Regions from separate parts of the Bacillus thuringiensis genome, predicted to be linked through region 1. Evidence: riboswitches for the same ligand, from Rfam matches in the RefSeq annotation. Region 1 holds a riboswitch; the other holds the start of a gene.

Region 1 (10,660 bases):
GAGCTGCTCCTACATATAGCTTTAACTTTCCCCGATTTTGTTGCCGAATATATTCTAAATATTCCTCTGGCGTTCGCCTTTGAAACTTCGGTTCATAATCATCTGCATACAAAATAAACACTACCTTTCATTCGAAACAACGCTACCTCAATCCGTTAGATTGAGGTAGCACTATTACTATTTCATTAATTTCTGTAATGCTAAATTTAGCTTTAAGACGTTCACTCGATCTTCTCCAAATAAACCAAGTGCAGTACCTTCTGTTTGATCTTTAATCAATTGATCAAGTTTTTCTTTCGGAATATTCGTTAATTTCGAGATACGATCCACCTGCACAGAGGCCGCCTTTGGACTAATATCAGGATCAAGCCCTGAACCTGAATTTGTCACTAAATCTATCGGTACTTCTGTAACTGGAACAGCTGGATTTTTTTCCTTCCAGTCCACAATACTTTTCTCTACTCGTTTTGCTAAATCTGGATTAGATGGTGCATAGTTATTTGAACCAGATGCTTCAGCCTTATATTCAATACTAGAAACACGCCCTTGAAAATAACGTGGATCCGTGAAGTTTTGCCCGATTAATTTAGAACCAATCACTTCATTTTTATCATTATATATTAGACTTCCATCCGCATTATCCTTCATCACGGCTTGTGCAATACCAGTAACAATAAGTGGGTATACAAGTCCACACAACACTAGAAATGTAAAAGTAATACGGATAATTGGTGATAGTATACTTTGTTTCTTCTCCATCTTTTTCCCCTCTTCCTTATATGAACAAGCCGACAATTATATCAATTACCTTAATTCCAATGAATGGAACAATCACTCCGCCAAGTCCATAAATAAGTAAGTTTCGGCTAAGCAATGCATTAGAACTCATCGGTTTATATGCGATACCTTTCATCGCTAACGGAATGAGTAGTGGAATAATAACAGCGTTAAATATTAATGCTGATAAAATCGCTGACAGTGGTGATGTTAACTTCATTATGTTTAGTGCTTCCATTTGCGGAATCGCAAGTGTAAACATTGCTGGAATAATTGCAAAATATTTCGCTATATCATTCGCAATACTAAATGTCGTCAACGCACCACGTGTCATTAACAATTGCTTCCCAATTCCTACAACCTCAATAATTTTCGTTGGATTCGAGTCTAAATCAATCATATTTGCTGCTTCTTTCGCAGCTGTCGTACCACTATTCATCGCTAATCCAACGTCAGCCTGTGCTAATGCCGGAGCATCATTTGTGCCATCACCTGTCATCGCTACAAGTTTCCCTTTATCTTGCTCTGCTTTAATAACAGCAATCTTATCTTCTGGTTTACACTCGGCAACGAATTCATCTACCCCTGCTTCTTTTGCAATCGTTGCTGCTGTTAACGGATTATCACCTGTACACATGACCGTTTTAATCCCCATTTGGCGCAACTGTTCAAAACGCTCACGCATACCCGGTTTTACTGTATCCTTTAAATAAATTAAACCGTAAATACGATTATCTACTGCAACTACAAGTGGTGTTCCGCCCTCTTTTGAAATTAAGTCTGCTTTTTGATTTACATCTTTCGGAATTGTTCCACCTTGTGACCCAACCCATTCAATAACGGCACCGACAGCACCTTTTCTCACTTTCGTTCCGTCTTGTAAATCAACACCACTCATTCTCGTTTCTGCTTTAAACGGAACAAACTCCCCTTGTTCTGCAAGTTCTCTATTATATGATATAGATTTTCCCTGCACATACTCGATAACAGATCGACCTTCTGGCGTTTCATCTAAAACAGAACTAATAGCGGCCCACTTTCCAACTTGCTCAATCGTTTCATTTCCTACAGGCAATAATGTATGAGCCATCCGGTTCCCAAAAGTAATTGTACCTGTTTTATCTAAAATAATTGTATTAATATCGCCCGCAGCTTCTACTGCTTTCCCTGACATCGCTAGCACGTTAAATTTTGTCACCCGGTCCATCCCAGCAATACCAATCGCTGATAGCAAACCACCAATTGTCGTTGGAATTAAACATACTAACAATGCTACGAGTACAGCTGTATCAATTTGAAAACCTAAATAATTTGTAAAAATCGGCAACGTCACAACGACGATCAAGAAAATAAGAGTTAAGCTCGTTAATACTGTATTTAAAGCAATTTCATTTGGCGTTTTTTGACGAGCAGCTCCTTCTACTAAAGAAATCATTTTGTCGATAAATGATTCACCAGGATTACTCGTAATGACAATTGTAATTTCATCACTTACGACCATCGTTCCACCTGTTACGGAACAAAAATCACCGCCTGCTTCTTTTATAACAGGAGCTGATTCCCCTGTAATTGCAGATTCATCTACAGATGCTAATCCTTTGATTACTTCGCCATCATTCGGAATCATTTCTCCTTGTTTTACGATAACAACGTCACCTTTTCTAAGATCAGTTGCTGAAACTTGGACAATGTCTCCATTTTCTTTTACAACATTTGCAAACACATCTTTCTTCGACTGCTTTAAAGAATCGGCTTGCGCTTTACCACGACCCTCTGCTAATGCTTCTGCAAAATTCGCAAATAAAACTGTAAATAATAGAATGAGAGAAACTGTTATATTAAACCATCCTGGTATACTACTAGAACTGCTTGGAAGAAAAGATAAAATGAACGTAATGATAAACCCAATTTCCACAACGAACATAATCGGATTCTTTATCATGACTTTCGGATTCAATTTCGCAACGGATTGTTTCATCGCATGTGTTACGATATCACGATCCATCGTTTTCGCTTGTCTAACTTCATCTTCTACAGCATGTATTTGTGACTTATTTAATTGTTTTTCTTTTACTACTACCGGTCTCATCATTTACCCTCCATTACTTCAATGTAAGAAATTCTGCAATTGGTCCGAGTACTAACATCGGGAAGAATGTTAATGCACCGACAATTACAATTGTTCCGATGAAGATACCACCAAATAAACTATTATCTGTGCGGAACGTTCCGACTGTTTCTGGCACTACCGTTTTTTCTTTCAGCGAAGCTGCCACAGCTAGCATCGTAATTAAACTAAAGTAGCGTCCTAAAAACATAACTAAACCAGTCGTAATATTCCAAAACGGTGTATTATCTCCTAATCCTTCAAATCCAGATCCGTTATTCGCAGCTGACGATGTATACTCATATACAACTTGCGTTAAACCGTGGAAACCAGAATGAGAAATAGCATCCGTCCCTAAATTTGTTGAAAGAGCTAATGCCGAAAATCCTAAAATGAGCAATGGATGAAATAAAATCGTGACCGCGATTAATTTCATTTCCTTACCTTCAATCTTTTCACCTAAAAACTCTGGTGTCCGTCCAACCATTAACCCAGATATAAACACCGCGATAATTGCATACATAATAATATTTACAAAGCCTGCTCCAACGCCGCCATACACTGTATTTAACATCATATTTACAAGTGGAACTAGACCGCCAATTGGTGTTAACGTATCATGCATTGTATTAACAGCACCAGTTTCAGCAGCTGTCGTTACTGTTGCGTATAGTGAAGAAAATACTGTTCCAAATCGTACTTCTTTCCCTTCTGTACTTCCTTGTACATGTTCGATACCCATTCCATTTAATGCCGGATTCCCGTTTAGTTCAGATGTCGTAATCGTTATAAATCCTAGTAAAAACACCATAAAAAGTGACACGAAAAGGATGCGGCCTTGTTTTTTATTTCCGACCATTCGTCCGTACGTAAATGGAAGTGCTGTTGGTAATAACATCATAAGCATCATTTGCAAAATATTACTCATTTGTCCTGGATTTTCGAAAGGATGCGTAGAGTTTGCTCCGAAAAATCCACCGCCGTTATTTCCAAGTTCCTTAATGGAAACGAATGATGCAACAGGTCCACGTAAAATACTTTGCTTTGCACCTTCAATCGTTTGTGCTGTAACCGCCCCATCTAACGTTTGTGGTACACCAAGTGCGACAAAAACTAGTGCCGCAATAAATGCGATAGGAAGAAACACTCTCGTTAACGCTCTCGTAAAATCAACGAAAAAGTTACCAAGTTCTTTTCCAGCAAGTCCTCTTATAAAAGCCATAACGAGCGCTAATGTCGTTGCTGGTGCCGCAAACATTAAAAATGTAATTCCGATTAATTGTGATAAATAAGATAAACCATTTTCACCGCTATAATGCTGTAAGTTTGTATCAGCCATAAAACTAATTGCTGTATTAAAAGCGAGCGTAGGCTCCATCCCTTCAATATGCGCTGGATTTAGTGGCAGCACACCTTGTAATCTGAAAATGAAGTATACGACAACGATCATAAATCCATTTAATAAAACTAATGATAATGCGTACTGTTTCCACGTTTGATTGTATGCTTTTACACCCGTAATTTTAAAAATAAGTTTTTCAAAAGGCCCGAATACTTTATCTAACGTTTTGCTACCTTGAAAAGCTTTTTCTAAATAAATCCCCGTTGGCTTTGCTACTAAAATAAACAAGAGCATTGTAATAATGACTGCAACCCAAATCATAATGAATGATTCCCCCTAATTAAAACTTCTCTGGATTTAATAATGCATACACTAAATACACTGTAATTGCTGCGACAATAACCGATAAGACAATCATCATGATTGCTTTCCTTCTTTCACAACTTTATCTGACCAACTTGCAAGACTTGCCATCGATGCAACTAATAAAATAAAAATCCCGACCATTACAACATCTAACATAACTATCCCTCTCTTCTTTTTGTAAAAATTTACCATTAAAATATTAAAAAAGAACACTGAGCTCTACTCAGTGTTCAAAAAATGAACAACAAAAAGTAAACCTCCTCTCTAAACGCTTACGAGGTTAGCTGTCGGATTCGGGCCTAAAGAGTAGCCCTACTTTCAAAACTGAAAGATTCACCCCAAGTGACGATGCACAAAATTGGTTCCCCCGCTCCATTTCTGGAACTCAGCGATTTTAGGTTTTTTTGGAAATTTTATGAATGATTTATGAGAGTAAATATACTCCTCTATATTTCACTTGTAAAGGGCTAAATTTCTTAAAATAATAATATTTACATTCGTTTAAACGCTTACATTGAAGATTATTACTATTATTTCATCTATTTTCTTTATTTCTCTTCTCTTTTCTTAAAAATGACCTTTTAAATATGAAATAAAAAGAGCGAATGACATGAAGTGCATAGCTTGTTGCACTCAGCATTCGCTCTTTTTTATTCAACCTTTATTCTCCTCGTAAAAATGCACGTAAATTTCTCCCACGAATATAAACTTGTGTCAATTCTGCATGTAGCTGCTCATACTCGGTAATATCCATCTCTAAATACAAAGCATCTTTTGATGGTAATATAATATATGGCCCGGGAAAAAGGGGATCAATCTGAACCAATTCTTGAACTCGCTCTACCGATACTGCCCAACGATTTGCTATATCTCCAAGTAATAGTACCTTCATCATTTCTTCCCCCGCCCTATTCAAAAAATAAAAAAGAAATATTATCACAATTTGTAAACACGACAAACTTAGCTCCAATTGTTTCATAGAGCCTCGCTGGATATCGTTTATTCCTTGTAACAACAGTAATAGGTGCTTGAAAAGAAAAACGAATGTGTTCTGTGAAGAAACTAACGATTGGAAGCTCATCCCCTAGTAAAATCACCTTCTTAATGCACTCACAAATACTAGTAAAATCCTGCTCCTTACTACAACTATAAGTCCAATCAAACCCACAATTCCTAACTTCAGCCGCTACCTCTTCATTTGCTGTAAAAATAATTAACTCATGCTGAAATGCAACTAGATCTCTTAAACTATTTACCTTACTTTCTTCTCCAACACAAATAAGTGTTAGTTCCATGTACCTCATCCTCCTTAGTATAAAAGAAATCAAACATAGATTGATATTCCCCTATACTAATCAGATCGATGAAGTGATGTATCCATCATGGCACCGTCCTCTCTCAAGACGCTTACGAAGTTAGCTGTCGGATTCGGGCTTTGAGAGTAGCCCTACTTTCAAATTTGAAAGATTCACCCCTAGTGACACTGCACAAATTGGTTCCTCCGCTCCATATAATTGGACTCAGCGTTTACAAAAAAATATATTCTGGCTGATATATTACTCCTGTATTTTGAAAAAGTAAACAGAAAAAAAGCCAGTTATAAAACTGGCTTTTCACTTACCTATACACGCGTTCTATTCACTTTATACGCAAAATGATTCGTCGGTCCATGACCACTACCAATATTCAATGGCTCTTCAATTGCTATACTAATAAATCGTTTTGCTTCTTGAACAGCATCTTCAATTGAGTATCCTTTCGCAAGTCCTGCTGTAACCGCTGAAGCAAATGTACACCCACTTCCGTGCGTTTGCTTTGAAGGAATTCGCTCGCTTCTAAACTCAATAAATTCTTCTCCATCAAAGAGGAAATCAATTACTTCATTACCTTGATATTCTGCATGTCCGCCCTTCATAAGCACATATTTAGCACCTAATTCGTGCAATACTTTTGCAGCTTCCTTACTATCTTCAACATTATGAATCTCCATCCCAGTTAACACTTCTGCTTCTGGAACATTCGGTGTTATAACGGTTGCTACTGGTAATAAATATTCTTTTAATGCATGAACTGCTTCTTGCTGTAATAATGATGCACCGCCTTTTGCGATCATAACGGGATCTAGCACAATATTATTCCAGCCAAATTTTTTAATTTGTTCTGCAACAATTTGAATTATTTCACTACTAAATAACATTCCTAGTTTCACTGCATCTGGTGTTAAATCCGTACCAATTGAATTCAGCTGTTCTGTAATACCTTCTAACGGAACAGGATATACCCCTTGAACGCCAAGCGTGTTTTGAGCAGTAATTGCCGTAATAGCCGTCATTCCGTATACACCAAGCTCTTGGAATGTTTTTAAATCCGCCTGAATTCCAGCACCGCCGCCACTATCAGATCCTGCAATTGTTAAAGCTTTATTCACTTTCATCCCACTCATCCTTTTCTATCCAAAATAGCGATGATAAATCGTTTTTGCTTCGCTTATATCTTTCGTTCCATGTACGAGCACACGGCCATCTTTAAAGGCGACTAACCTCTTGTCTTCAACAGAAAATGATAATAAATATGGATTTACATTTAAATCATTCACGCGACCTTCCAGCAACTCTTTATATTGTTCAAAATTCATTTCTTCTTTATGAGGTGGTCTAATTTGAACTGTATTTCGCCCGCATAAAACTGCTGTTTTTGATGTGTTCTCTTTATTTAAATACGGATACAATGCATTCTCTCCACATGAAGGACAATTATGCTGGCGAAGCTTTTGTACATTCATACATGAATACTCATTCTTCCACATATCAAACGATACAAGCCCATCTCGAAGTGATTCGTAATCTTCTACTAACAGTTTAAGAGCTTCTGTTACTTGATGAGAAACGACAAGAGATACAGCAGGTGATATAATACCCGCTGTATCACATGTTGCCCCGCCAAGCGGAATCGACTGTAATAAACATGATAAACATGGTGTTTTACTAGGAAGGATTGTGTAAGAAAGACCGTAACTACCTACACATGCACCGTAAATCCATGGAATAGAATATTTTTGTGCTATATCATTCACAATAAAGCGTGTTTCGAAATTATCAGTCGCATCAATCATTACATCAACGTTTGTAACAAGTTCTTCTAGCTCTTCAGCTGTTACATCTTGAACGAGAGCTTCTATTGTTACATCGCTATTAATCTCTTCTAAACGTTTTTTAGCCGCTATAGCTTTTGGAAGATTATTCTTTACGTCGCTCTCTGCATACAATTGTTGTCTTTGTAAATTACTCCAATCTACATAATCACGGTCAACAATTGTTATCTTGCCAACACCTGCTCTTACAAACATCTCTGCATTTGCACTACCTAATGCACCTGCACCGATAATAAGCACATGCTTTTCTCTTATCTTTTGCTGTCCTTCTTCTCCAATTGGAGAAAATAGTTCTTGGCGAGAATATCGATTATTCAACTACGCTCATTCCTTCTAAAGGACTACTTGCAGTTGCACAACGCTTACGTGCAATACGACCTGCTTCAAATCCTAAACGGCCTGCTTCAATACTTAATTTCATTGCCTGCGCCATTTTAATAGGATCTTTCGCTCCTGATACAGCTGTATTTAATAACACGCCATCTGCTCCTAATTCCATTGCAAATGCCGCATCAGCTGGGCTACCAATACCGGCATCGACGATAACTGGTACTGTCGCTTGTTCAATAATGAAGCTCAAATTTAATGGATTTACAATACCAAGTCCTGATCCGATTGGAGATGCTCCTGGCATAATCGCATGCACGCCAAGCTCTTGTAATTTACGTGCTAATACAACATCATCAGATGTGTACGGAAGTACGATAAATCCTTCTTCCAGTAACATTTCAGATGCCTTTAACGTTTCTACCGGATCCGGTAATAACGTTCTATCATCACCAATAACTTCTACCTTTATCATGTCACAAAGCCCAGACGCTTTTGCTAATTTTGCAATACGAACAGCCTCTTCAGCATTTTTTGCCCCTGCTGTATTTGGTAATAACGTATATTTTTTCACATCAAGTTTCTCTAATAAATTAGGTTGCTTTGCATCAAAGATATCCATACGACGTACCGCAAACGTTAAAATTTCAGCTTCAGAAACGTCAATTGCCTTTTGCTGTACGTCAAAATCAGGGAATTTACCTGTTCCTAATAAAAGTCTAGAATGAAATGAAAATGGTCCAATGTTTAACATAATCAACCGCCTCCTACGAAAGTTACAATCTCAATTTGGTCTCCATCAAAAACAGATGTATCTGTATGATCATCTTTTTGTAAAATATCTTTATTACGCTCTACTACAACAATTCTGTTATCTAGTTCTAAATGTGTAAGTAGCTCAGCTACTGTTTTTACACTCGCTGGCACTTCAAGTTGGTTACCATTAATTTTTAACTTCAAACTTCCAGCCCCTTTCTAAATTGTTTTAGAAAGCAATGAATCTAGCAAGTGATTCTCCTGCCTTCCTTCTATTAAATCCGCCATATACTGACCAGAAACAGGACTTAATAAAATACCGTTTCGATAATGCCCAGTACAAGCATATAAACCTTTTATTTCTTCATGCTCTCCCATATAAGGAGCTTCGTGATTCGATTGTGGTCTTAACCCTGCCCATGTGCTTTCCCACTCTGCTTCTTTTAAAGCTGGTAATATCGTATACGCGCGTTCTAATATAGAAGTAATACTTTCTGGCTGCACAGTTTTATTAAACGTATGAGGCTTCATCGTTGCTCCAATTACGTAACGTCCGCCGCGCTTTGGTGCAATGTAAAATCTTTCTTGGAAAATAGGCGCCTTTAAAAGTTGTTTTCTGCTTCTTACCGCTACTACTTCTCCTTTAACTGGATATGTACCCCATTCGAGGTGAAAATGACGCAGTAACTTCGTGCTCCATGAACCACCCGCAATAACCACTTTCTCGCATGTGATAACCCCTTCGCTCGTCACAATTCCAGTCACTTTATTATTTTCAATACGAATATCAAACAATTCTGTCTGTTCATATATATCAGCACCCGAAAATGATGCAGAATGTGCGAATGCTTTTGTAAGCTCTGGTGCAATAACATGACCATCTTTCGGATAATATACAGCACCTATAATTGACTCAGAAAGAAATGGTTCTTTCTCTCGTAAACGATCTCCCGTTAGAAAGTAAGAATCTTCACCTGTTTTCTGCTGCCAATCCATAATGTGAAGAATTCTTTCCTTCTCCTCTTCATTTTGAGCAATGCGATAAATGCCTTTCTCTTCATATCCAATATCGATGCCTGTTTTTTCACGTAAAACTTCTGCAAGTTGTGGAAATATAGCACGGCTTTCTCTTGCAAGTTCAAATAGTGGGTCATATGCATCCCATTCTGCCTGAACCCCAAGTAAACCAGCGGCTGCTTTCGAGGCTTCAGATGCAATTCTTTGCTTCTCTATAATCGCTACTTTATGTCCTCTTTCTGCTAGAAAATGTGCAACTGAACTACCAATTACACCACCGCCAATTATCGCTACATCATACTTCTTACACATGTTTTTCCGCCCACTTTCTCATTGATTCCTTATAAGATTTAGCTTTGCTATACGGGTTACTACTACTTACTATTCCAGACATAACTGCTATACCGCTTACACCGTTAGTAAGGACATCCACTGTGTTTTCTGGAGTAATTCCTCCAATTGCTGTAATCGGTATAGATAAACACCTTGCAATGTCTGAAATTTCTTCAAGCCCTCTCGCTGGCACACCTTTTTTACAATCTGTCGGAAATACATGACCATAAACGAGTGAATCCGCTCCATTTTTAAATGCTACTATCGCTTCATCTAGCGAATGCACAGAATAACCGACATGCAAATACGAAAACTTTTCTTTCACTGACTTTACATCTGTGCTTCGATACCCTAGTTGAACACGAGGAATATTTAATAAAATTGCAATATCAATTCGATCATTTATGACAATTTTAGAAGCCGGAAAGCCTTCCATTAAAAGACTTTCCACACCTTCATATAACTCCTTCGTACTCTTCTCACG
Region 2 (10,660 bases), 1.0 Mb from region 1:
TCTTTTCCTCTTCTCTGTCAAAAGCAACATATACAGCGATAACTTGATCTGCAGAAAGAGATTTCGCATAGTTCAATGAATTTTCTACTACATGCGTCATACCTGCTACAGGAACGACAATTACATTCCCCTCAATTGGAATAAGAGGTTCACAAGTTTTTAAACTTAATTGATCACCCACTGCATCATAATGCTTCTTAATTCGATGAAACAAGAAGATAATAGCAGGTAAGAAAATAAGAATCGACCAAACTTGTGCAAATTTAGTTAAAAAGAACATGCTCATTACGATAAAACTAATAACTGCACCAATTAAATTAACCGTTAATTTTAAAGCCCATCCTTCAGGTTTTTCACGAAGCCACTTTAATACCATCCCTGTTTGAGAAAGTGTAAATGGAATAAATACACCTACTGCATATAACGGAATTAAATGTTCTGTTTGTCCTTGGAAAGCTACAATTAAAATAATTGAAGCAACTCCAAGTATTATAATACCGTTTGAGTAACCTAGACGGTCTCCTCTAATCGTAAACATTCTCGGTATGAATTTATCTTTTGCGAGGTTAACCGCTAATAAAGGAAATGCAGAATAGCCTGTATTAGCTGCGAGAATTAATATTAAAGCTGTTGTACCTTGTATGAAATAGTACATGAAATTACGTCCAAATGTTTGTTCAGCAATTTGAGAAACAACTGTTACTTCTTTACTCGGCGTCACTCCGTAATAATAAGCTAAAAATACAATTCCTGAAAATAACACAGCAAGTAATGCACCCATTGCAAGCAATGTTTTTGCAGCATTGTTTGGCGCAGGATCTTTAAAGTTCGGAATTGCATTTGAAATTGCTTCAACACCTGTTAAAGCAGAACTACCTGATGCAAATGCTCTTAACAGTAAAAACAAACTAATGCCCGCAACCGGCGTTCCGATCGGCGTGTGTAAAGCCTGCGAAACGTGACCAGTCAAAATATTATATATGCCTACACCAATTAATATAAATAGTGCTAAAACAAATAAATAAACAGGATATGCTAAAACGGAAGCTGATTCCGTTACTCCTCTTAAATTTAAGATGGTAATAAATATAACAAATATAATCGCAATGATTACATTATGTGCATGTAAACTAGGAAAAGCAGATGTTAGCGCATCTGTACCTGCAGATACACTTACCGCAACAGTTAAAATATAGTCGACTAATAAAGATCCTCCAGCAATTAAGCCTGGATTCATCCCTAAATTTTCTTTTGATACAACATACGCTCCCCCGCCATGCGGATAAGCAAAAATAATTTGACGATAAGATAAAATAAGGGCTGTCAATAATACTAATACCCCAACAGCGATCGGAATGGAATACCAATAAGCGATCGCTCCCACACCTGCTAAAGCAATTAAAATTTGTTCTGGACCGTAAGCAACTGATGACAATGCGTCAGAAGATAAAATAGCTAAAGCTTTCGTTTTATTAAGCTTTTGTTCTCCAAGCTCTGTTGATTTTAACGGTCTTCCAATTAAAAATCTTTTAATAGATGAAACCAATGCTGTCCACTCTCCAATAATTTTGTACGAACTTTTCTGCTTGTTACAGCAAGTAAACGATTTCTTCAGAAAACAAAAAATGTCTACAAGCCATAGCGAAATAGACTTGTAGACATTATTTTTTTTGTCGCACAAGCTCCACCTTCCTTCTCAATATAACGCTTACGAGGTTAGCTGTCGGATTCGGGCCTATGAGTAGCCCTACCTTTTTCAAGGATTCACCCCATCGGATTATGTACTAATCCGTAAAAACGGGTCCCCCGTACCATGCGGTTTCAGCGATTTAGAAAATTGAAACTGTGGATTATAATACTCCTTTATTTTCAAAAAGTAAACAAAAATTTTTAATAAGAAAAAAATTAAAATGATTGCGCATAATCCGCTGAGAAATATACATAATGAATATTAAAAATCCGCAAAGGAGACCCATATGTCTAAAGAAAAGAAGCCTATTTTTTCCGATTCATATTTAGATGCAGTAGCAAATGAAATTAATCAGTTATATGGTAAACGTGAACAGGAAATAAATTTGACAGATAGAACGAAAAGAAATAAATAATTTGTCATACAAAAAAATAAAAAAGATAGCAATACACTTATATATTGCTATCTTTTTTATTTTTTCATACATCTAATTCTATTACAGATTTGTTAAAGGTCATCTCTTCATACACCTTTAAATTTTGATATATAGTTCCTAATAATGGTGCCGCTATAGAAAATTGCTCTGCTACATCCAGTAAATATCCTTGCAAGTGCTTCCCTTCAATAAACGAACCCTTTTCCATATCACGCTGCATCGATGACTTCATATCATATGAAATTTTATCAATCGTTTTCATATGTTCCTGGGCAATATTAGCCTTTACTGGAGCTCCTAATACTCTCATGATTTGTACAGATTCCTCAAACACATTACGGATAAAATCACGGCCGCCTTCACTTTCACGGATTGGTCCAATTGGTGCACGCATTAACGTTGTCACACCTGACATTACAGTAATAAATAAATATTTATGCCACATATCTTGCGTAATATTTTCACTTAAAACAAAACTAGATTTCGTACCTGAAAATGCTTTAGAAATATGCTTTACTCTCTCTGAATTTTGAGACTTAATTTCTCCAAACACAAGTCTGTTGGCAGCGCTAGTTTGTACAATTTCTCCTTGATCGTTTAACGTCGTCTCGATAAAGCATAAACCGCCAATTACTTTTTCTTCGCCGAATTCTTTTTGTAGTAGTGATAAATGAGCGATACCATTTAACAATGGAATGATTACAGTATTATCGCCAACAAACGGCTTCAAATCTTGAATAGCCTCGTTTAAGTGATACGCTTTTGTTGAAAATAAAATAACATCAAATTGAAAAGTTCTCTCTTCTTTCGTTATTAATTTCGGTTGGAAGGAAAAATCCCCGTTAACACTTCGGATTACAAGTCCTCTTTCCTCTAATTGTTTTTTCCGTTTACTACGAACAAGAAACGTGACATCTTCTCCCTTCTCGACTAACCTGCCACCAAAAAATCCTCCGACTCCACCAGCGCCTAATACTAAAATCCGCATACAGCATCCCCCTTTTTAAAATACAATTTTATAACTTTTAGTATACATAACATTATACATGTTCCCTGCTAAATAAGCTGAATTTTCACTCTTAAACAAGTATAAAACAGTGGTTATTTTCAAATAAATTTGGGCATGTTGTTTCTATAGCATATATGGAAAGGAAACAATGTAGATGGAGGCAATACAAGCAATTGAGGAAAAAGGTGTAGCAACAGCTATATTTCAATTTATATTCCCGTTTTCGTTTAAAGCTGGATATGAACAAGATATGTTCCCTTTCTTACAAAAAAACGATTTTCGTCCTTTTCGGCTCGATCATCTCGATGATGAAAATACATATTATGGGGAGTTTAAAGTTTCACATCAAAATATGGAAGCATACTATCTTTCATTTACAAATAAAATTCTCTTTCCTCACTCAGAGCATCAAAAGGGCTTGCAACGTTATTCAAAGGATCTTAACTTAACTGGACATTTAACAACAAACCTTATTTCAATTCCATTCAAGATACACTCTATTGATGTAACACTTTGTCCTTATGAACTTGGCTTCTTAACAATTCGAACAAAAGTAAACACTGCTCCAAATATGACTTTATCTGAAGCAATCGAATTCGCTGCTCGCTTCCGTGTACTTGAAACTAAAACTGATACAAATGAGTCTATTTGTATTGAATGTAACGGAAAAAAGTATTCCCAAGTTGAAAAATTCATTTTTGGTTATTTATTTCATGGCGTAACTGATTTCTTTGAAAAGAAGAGATTAAGAAGTTCATACTTTCAAACCTTCCCTTTCTTTGAAGACCAAAGAATGTACGTTCAAACTTTATTGTCACTAAAAGAAGGTATGGAACTTAATGAAGTGGATGTTTATCGTACTTCCAGTCTTTCCGGATTAACAAGTGATGGTAAACCATATGTAAGCGCAAATAACCTTCCTTACATTCATGAATATTTAAAAAAACATGCTTATCAGAGATGGGCTCCAAATCGTTATTTCATAATGGAAGAACATATTTTTACATGTGTAACAAATGAAGGAGAACGCGAAATCTCTAAACTTGCTAGTCAAATGTACGGGGAATTTTATTACGCTTTATTATTAAACCTATTCCATAAAATTGTTTTATTAAAAATGGCAAACGCCTATGCTGAGCTAAATATTGAACAAGATACTAATGAAATAGAGAAATTAATTTATTCGATCAATTCGTTCACTGCTAATTATTTTTCTTTAGAATTAGTATCCCAATCACAAAGTGAAGATATTTTCTTCCGCTTAAGAAAACTTTTTAATATTGAGGTTTTATACTCGAACGCGAAACAAAATCTTGATAGTTTGTTTAAATATCAAGAAAATGTCGCCTCTAAAAAAGATAGCCTTTTATTATTAATTTTAACGCTCTACTCTGTAGTGGGCCAAATGTTAGGGTTTACTATGATCGACCTTTTAAGAAACACCGATTCAAACAAAATATCTTCACCTCTTGAATTTTTCGCTCTATTAATTGCGATTAGCGGCATTGTCATTTCACTTATTTTAGGAGCCCAAAGTTTATATCAATGGGGTCTACAGCATAAACAAAGAAAAGCTTGGGTAAAACAAACGGTACTGTCTGCTGTAAAAGAAAAAGAGGATAAAAATTAAAGAAGGTTATTTTCAAATACATGGTATGCTGCAGTAAATGAAATTTTTATCAGCGATTTTCCGATTATATCAGCGCAACTCAAAATATATCAGCGATTTTTTTAAATATATCGACTTACCGACAAAAAACGACAAATGACAGGACTGTATAATAAAAAAAGGGTGCTCCAAAATAAAACTTGGAGTACCCTTTTTATTATACGAATTCAGCTTACTTCCCTGCTTCGATTTTCTCTAATGCAGCAGCTACTTGTTCTTCAGTTAATTCATGTTGTATTACATAGCGGTTACGTGGGCTTACACGACATTCATGAGAGCATGCACGTAAATGTTTCGCTTCGTTTTCTTCCGAACATAAAATTTTCTTATTACATTCTGGATTTGAACAGTTTACATAGCGCTCACAAGGTTCACCTGTAAAGTGATCTTTACCAACGATAACATGTTCTTTTTGGTTTACTGGCACAGCGATACGCTCATCAAACACGTAACATTGTCCATCCCAAAGCTCACCTTGTACTTCTGGATCTTTTCCGTACGTTACAATTCCGCCGTGAAGCTGACTTACATCTTCATAACCTTCACGAACTAACCAACCTGAGAATTTCTCACAACGAATTCCACCTGTACAGTACGTTAAAATCTTTTTACCTTCAAGTGTTTCTTTGTTTTCTCTAATCCAATCTGGTAATTCACGGAATGATTCAATATCAGGTTTAATCGCACCTTTGAAGTGTCCTAAATCAAACTCATAATCATTTCGTGCATCAATGATAACTGTATCTTCTTGTTTCATTGCCTCATAAAAATCTTTTGGCTCTAAATACTTCCCAGTTATTTCGTGTGGGTTAATGTCATCTTCTAGACGAAGTGTAACTAACTCTGGACGAGGACGTACGTGCATTTTCTTGAATGCATGCCCTTCTTCTTCATCTATTTTAAATACGATACCATCAAAACGTGGATCATTATTCATTGCTTCCATGTATTTCTCTGTTTGCTCTACAGTTCCAGAACAAGTTCCGTTAATACCTTCTTTTGCTACAAGAATTCTTCCTTTTAATTCAAGTGAATTACAAAATTCTAAATGCTCTGCAGCAAATTCTTCTGGGTTTTCAATTGTTGTGTACATGTAATATAGTAATACTCTGTATGGTTTTGTAGTTGCCAATGTATTTCTACCACCTATCTAATTTTTAAAATCATGTATAAGTTAACGTTCATATCAAAACATATATAATAAGAAAATGAATCCCATTTTCTTTTCTTTATACTATTTTCTATCAGTTAACAAAAATAAAAAACAAGATTACACATCATAACACTATGGTTATGTTGTAATCCCAATATATTATATATCATACAATTGCAATTCCATCAATTAATATGCTGTATTATCGGCTTTATGTTCACATAAATTTCAAAAACAGCCCTTTAATTCACTATGTTTCCCCATGTCATCACACCATAAACTCCCAATTCATTTTACATTATCACACCATCCATTGCATAAAGGCATATAATTTGCATTAAGGAAACTTTCGTGTTCAAATGAAATTATCACATAACATATTTAAATGTATTGAAATAATGAGTAAGAATAAATACAATAATTTCATCAAGTTAACATTTTAAAGGGGAAAACTACTATGAATAAAGATATAACAAAAGATGAACATCTCCCTTCTGAAAGTACAACTGTACAATCAGCCCACTTAGCTTTAAGTGGAGAAACAAAAGGTTGGAAAAGACTGTTACCATTTTTAGGACCCGCTTTTATCGCGTCCGTTGCTTATATTGATCCTGGCAACTTTGCTACAAATATCGCAGCTGGTTCACAATATGGATATTTACTATTATGGGTTATACTCGCTTCTAACTTAATGGCTGTATTAATCCAAACTTTATCAGCTAAATTAGGAATTGCTACAGGAAACAATTTACCCGAAATAGCTCGTGAAAACTTTCCAAAGCCTGTGTCTATCGGCTTATGGATACAAGGTGAACTAGTTATTATGGCTACAGATTTAGCGGAATTTATTGGAGCTGCATTGGGGCTTTACTTACTATTTGGAATCCCGATGCTACCTGCCGCTTTAATTACAGCAGCCGGATCATTTATTATCCTTGAATTTCAACGTAGAGGATTTCGTCCACTAGAAGCTATTATTACAGGAATGATTTTCATTGTAGTAATCGCTTTTGGGATTCAAGTTTTTTATGCAAAACCAGAATTAAGTCCCCTTCTTTCAGGACTATTTATTCCAAAATTCCAAGGTGTAGACAGTATATTACTTGCAGCAGGGATTTTAGGTGCAACAGTTATGCCGCATGCAATATACTTGCATTCTGCATTAACACAACGCCGCGTGGTTGGAACAACTGATGAACAAAAGAAAAAGATTTTCCGTTTCGAATTTATTGATATCATTATCGCAATGGTTATCGCTGGAGCAATTAATGCGAGTATGTTAATTGTTGCTGCTGCACTATTCTTTAAAAATGGTATGCACGTTGAAGATTTAGATGTGGCATACACTCAGTTTAGTAACTTAGTCGGTCCTGTATCAGCTGCGTTATTTGGAATTGGGCTCTTATCAGCAGGACTATCTAGCTCTTCTGTCGGTACAATGTCAGGTGATATTATTATGCAAGGTTTCATTCGAATGCATATTCCGTTATACTTACGCCGATTTATTACAATGATTCCACCACTAGTAATTATCGCTTTAGGTGTAAATCCAACTTACGCTCTAGTCATGAGCCAAGTCGTCTTATCATTCGGTATTGCTTTTGCATTAGTACCACTTATTATGTTTACAAGCAATAAAAAAATTATGGGTGCGCTCGTTAATCACCGCATAACAACCTTTATCGCTTGGATCATTGCTGCACTTGTTATCATTTTAAATATTTTCTTATTGTATCAAACATTTGTAGGGTAATGAAAAAAGAAGGCTGTCCCAAGATTATTTGGAGACAGCCTTCTCTTTTGAATTATAAATTTTCATCATCTATTCACATGTCACACCGTGCTTTCAACAAATTTTTCAAACTCTTCTTCCTCCTCAATAAATGGAAAATGATTACTGTATTCAAATGTCGACATTATTGCATTTGGCATAAGTTCGGCTACTTCTACTGCAAATTCATGAGGACACTGTGCATCATAAATTCCAGCGTAAATACGGGCTTGTATATTTACATTCTCTAATTGTAAACGCACATCAAATGTAGGTAACTCCTTATAAGAAAAATAATCAAGACGTTTTGAAACTGTTTTACCGCTGTTCGGTCTAGTAATCATTTCATCATAAGCTGATTCATTATATAAAGACATCATTGTCCATTCTTTGTTTACGGCACGCCTCTCATCAATTGTAGAAGCCGTGTCCCTAAGTACTGCAAATATTTCTCTTAAACGAGCATTTTGATTATTATCTCTACAATAAATACTATTTTTGTGATTTATATACTCAGCTGATGCACATAATCCGCCAGCTATAATTTTCACAAGCTTCTCCGGACACATTATCGCATACTGTAAAGCAAGCATTCCACCAGTCGAATGACCTGCATACGTCCAATCTTCAATATTTAATGCTTTACGTATCGCCTCTAAATCACGTACTGCATCTACCATTCCTAGATTATATTTAGTGGTGTCATGTGTAGAGTTTCCGCACCCTCTTAAGTTTATAAGATACACTGTGTAATGATTCGTAAATGCCGAAGCAAATAAGTTACCCTTGCCATTAAACTCACTGTATAAATGCGTTACACACAGTGGTTTTCCTTCACCCTTTTGAAAATACTCAAATCTCCCTCTATCAGTTTCAACATAATACTTCTCCCACATTAGCGCTTCCCCCCTAATTCCCTTTTATATATTCTCCTTTTTCCGGCATCATGAAACCATTTTCAGTTCGAAAGTAAAGTGGCAATCCTTCCGCAAAAAACATACTTACCTTGGACGGATCTTGCCTTTGATGATGAATATGTAAATGCGGCTCACTTGAACTTCCTGAGTTACCGACTTGAGCAAGAAACTCTCCTTCATTTACACGTTGTCCTTCTCTCACATTAATTGATCCTTTCTTTAAATGGGCAAGAATTAAAAATGTGCCTGTTTCATCTAGTCGTAAATAAATATGATTCCCAGCCATTGACTGAAAATTATCCGATCCCGGAACTAAATCTTGTTCATTATTATTAATTGATACAACCGTCCCAGAAGCTGGTGCCATTACTTTCGCTCCATATATTCCGTAATCCTCTAACTTACTACTTTTCACTTCAGCAGGTGGAATGAGAATATCATATGCCCACCTTTCATTTGGTTTTATAACGTGATAGTTCGTTTCTAACCGATCACCACCCCAACCTATTAATGCTCGTTCATTCAAAGGAAAACGAACTACTGCTTTAGGACTCATAGATTGTATATCTGCTGAGTAAGCAATTCTACCTATATTAGCAAACCAACCGACAGGCCAAGCTCCAATGATAGAAAACAGAATGATTAAAAATAGCGTTCTATCTATCCGCTTTCTAAAAATGCCTTTCAAAAAAAATATTATTACTGATCCTATCAAGAGGAAAACTGAAATAAAACTAAAAGCCTGTATACTCCACCAAACAAAAACTGATGTAACATCATTAGCTACATAAACTAAGATCCAACTTATAATTAAAAAAGAAACTATAATTACTAATAAAAATTTCTTCCACATGTCGCATCCCTACTCTCATATCCTTTTCCTCAATGATACAAAGTAAAAATTACAGCATATGAAAGAAATACTTACGACTTTCTTACTTTTTTATACTGCGGTAATTTCACAGTAAAAACTGTTTCTTTATCGTTACTACGTACAGTGATATCCCCTTGATGGAGCTCGGCTATACTTTTTGAAATTGCAAGTCCTATTCCTTTCCCGCCCGTATGAGAACTACGTGATTTTTCACTACGATAAAACTTCTCAAAAATGTAAGGAAGGTCCTCTTTCGGAATGCATTGTCCAAAATTTTTAATTTCTACTTCAACATTCATTGTTTTATTGAAAATTTCAATTGCAATTTCCTTTCCATCTCTCCCGTACATAATACTATTGCCTATTATATTTTCAAATAGTCTCACTATAAGTGTCACATCAACTTCTACATGTAGCACTTCATCATTTTTAATATAAAAGTTCATATTGGCATCATCTAATTGTGGTACAAAGTCAATCATGATTTGTTCAATTAATGCTTTCATATCTACTTCATCTTTATGTAATTCAATCTCTCTATAATTTATTTGACAGTATTCTAATAAATCATCTACTTGATGTTTTAATTCATAACTTTTTCGCTTTAATATACTTACATACTGTTCACATTCTTCTCCATTCGAATGGAGTTTATTTCCTAACAGGTCCGCATAACCGATTAAAGATGTTACTGGCGTTCGTAAGTCATGAGAAATATTACTAATCATTTCATTTTTCATTTCCTGTGATTTTTTTTCATTCTCAATAGACTCTTTTAAGCTTTTCGCCATTCTATTAACATTTGCCGCTAGTTCACCAATCTCATCGCTTTTCGAAATAGGTATATGTATTTCAAAATTACCGTCACTTATTTCCTTCACGTTCTTGTTAATTTGAGACAACCTTTTCATCAGCGTTTTTGTCATTAACGCAAAGTATGTTGTAGTAAAAATCAAAAAAACTATAAAATATAAAAATGAATATTTTTCCTCTAAAACATTAACCTGACTATATATATTTCCAGCCAAAATTTGAAACACTATTATACTTACAGTCGCTAACAAGATGCTACATATGAAAGCAATAAAAAATTTCGCCCTAATACCCTGTAAAAATCTAATCTTCAATTTTATATCCGACT

What was found. Region 1 has a riboswitch for cyclic di-AMP ahead of AC241_RS03945 (SipW-dependent-type signal peptide-containing protein). Riboswitches for the same ligand answer to the same signal wherever they lie in the genome.
Positions count from the first base shown of each region.
Region 2: another riboswitch for cyclic di-AMP. It lies ahead of AC241_RS09535 (APC family permease); the one in region 1 lies ahead of AC241_RS03945 (SipW-dependent-type signal peptide-containing protein).

Region 1 is NZ_CP012099.1:755,357-766,016, reverse strand. It holds gene kdpDN (KdpD-like non-kinase potassium sensor) at 1-121, opposite strand, end outside; gene kdpC (K(+)-transporting ATPase subunit C) at 178-759, opposite strand; gene kdpB (potassium-transporting ATPase subunit KdpB) at 776-2,866, opposite strand; gene kdpA (potassium-transporting ATPase subunit KdpA) at 2,880-4,547, opposite strand; gene kdpF (K(+)-transporting ATPase subunit F) at 4,567-4,644, opposite strand; gene AC241_RS03945 (SipW-dependent-type signal peptide-containing protein) at 4,644-4,748, opposite strand; cyclic di-AMP (ydaO/yuaA leader) riboswitch at 4,848-4,993, opposite strand; gene AC241_RS35655 (hypothetical protein) at 5,128-5,250, opposite strand; gene AC241_RS03940 (hypothetical protein) at 5,254-5,487, opposite strand; gene AC241_RS03935 (hypothetical protein) at 5,501-5,887, opposite strand; cyclic di-AMP (ydaO/yuaA leader) riboswitch at 5,981-6,128, opposite strand; gene thiD (bifunctional hydroxymethylpyrimidine kinase/phosphomethylpyrimidine kinase) at 6,214-7,026, opposite strand; gene thiF (thiazole biosynthesis adenylyltransferase ThiF) at 7,042-8,061, opposite strand; gene thiG (thiazole synthase) at 8,054-8,824, opposite strand; gene thiS (sulfur carrier protein ThiS) at 8,827-9,030, opposite strand; gene thiO (glycine oxidase ThiO) at 9,046-10,155, opposite strand; gene tenI (thiazole tautomerase TenI) at 10,148-10,660, opposite strand, start outside.
Region 2 is NZ_CP012099.1:1,803,656-1,814,315, reverse strand. It holds gene AC241_RS09535 (APC family permease) at 1-1,546, opposite strand, end outside; cyclic di-AMP (ydaO/yuaA leader) riboswitch at 1,691-1,837, opposite strand; gene AC241_RS35675 (hypothetical protein) at 1,977-2,105, shown strand; gene panE (2-dehydropantoate 2-reductase) at 2,170-3,114, opposite strand; gene AC241_RS09520 (hypothetical protein) at 3,290-4,765, shown strand; gene trhO (oxygen-dependent tRNA uridine(34) hydroxylase TrhO) at 4,977-5,936, opposite strand; gene AC241_RS09510 (Nramp family divalent metal transporter) at 6,415-7,710, shown strand; gene AC241_RS09505 (alpha/beta fold hydrolase) at 7,791-8,624, opposite strand; gene AC241_RS09500 (M23 family metallopeptidase) at 8,638-9,498, opposite strand; gene AC241_RS09495 (sensor histidine kinase) at 9,570-10,660, opposite strand, start outside; gene AC241_RS09490 (response regulator transcription factor) at 10,636-10,660, opposite strand, start outside.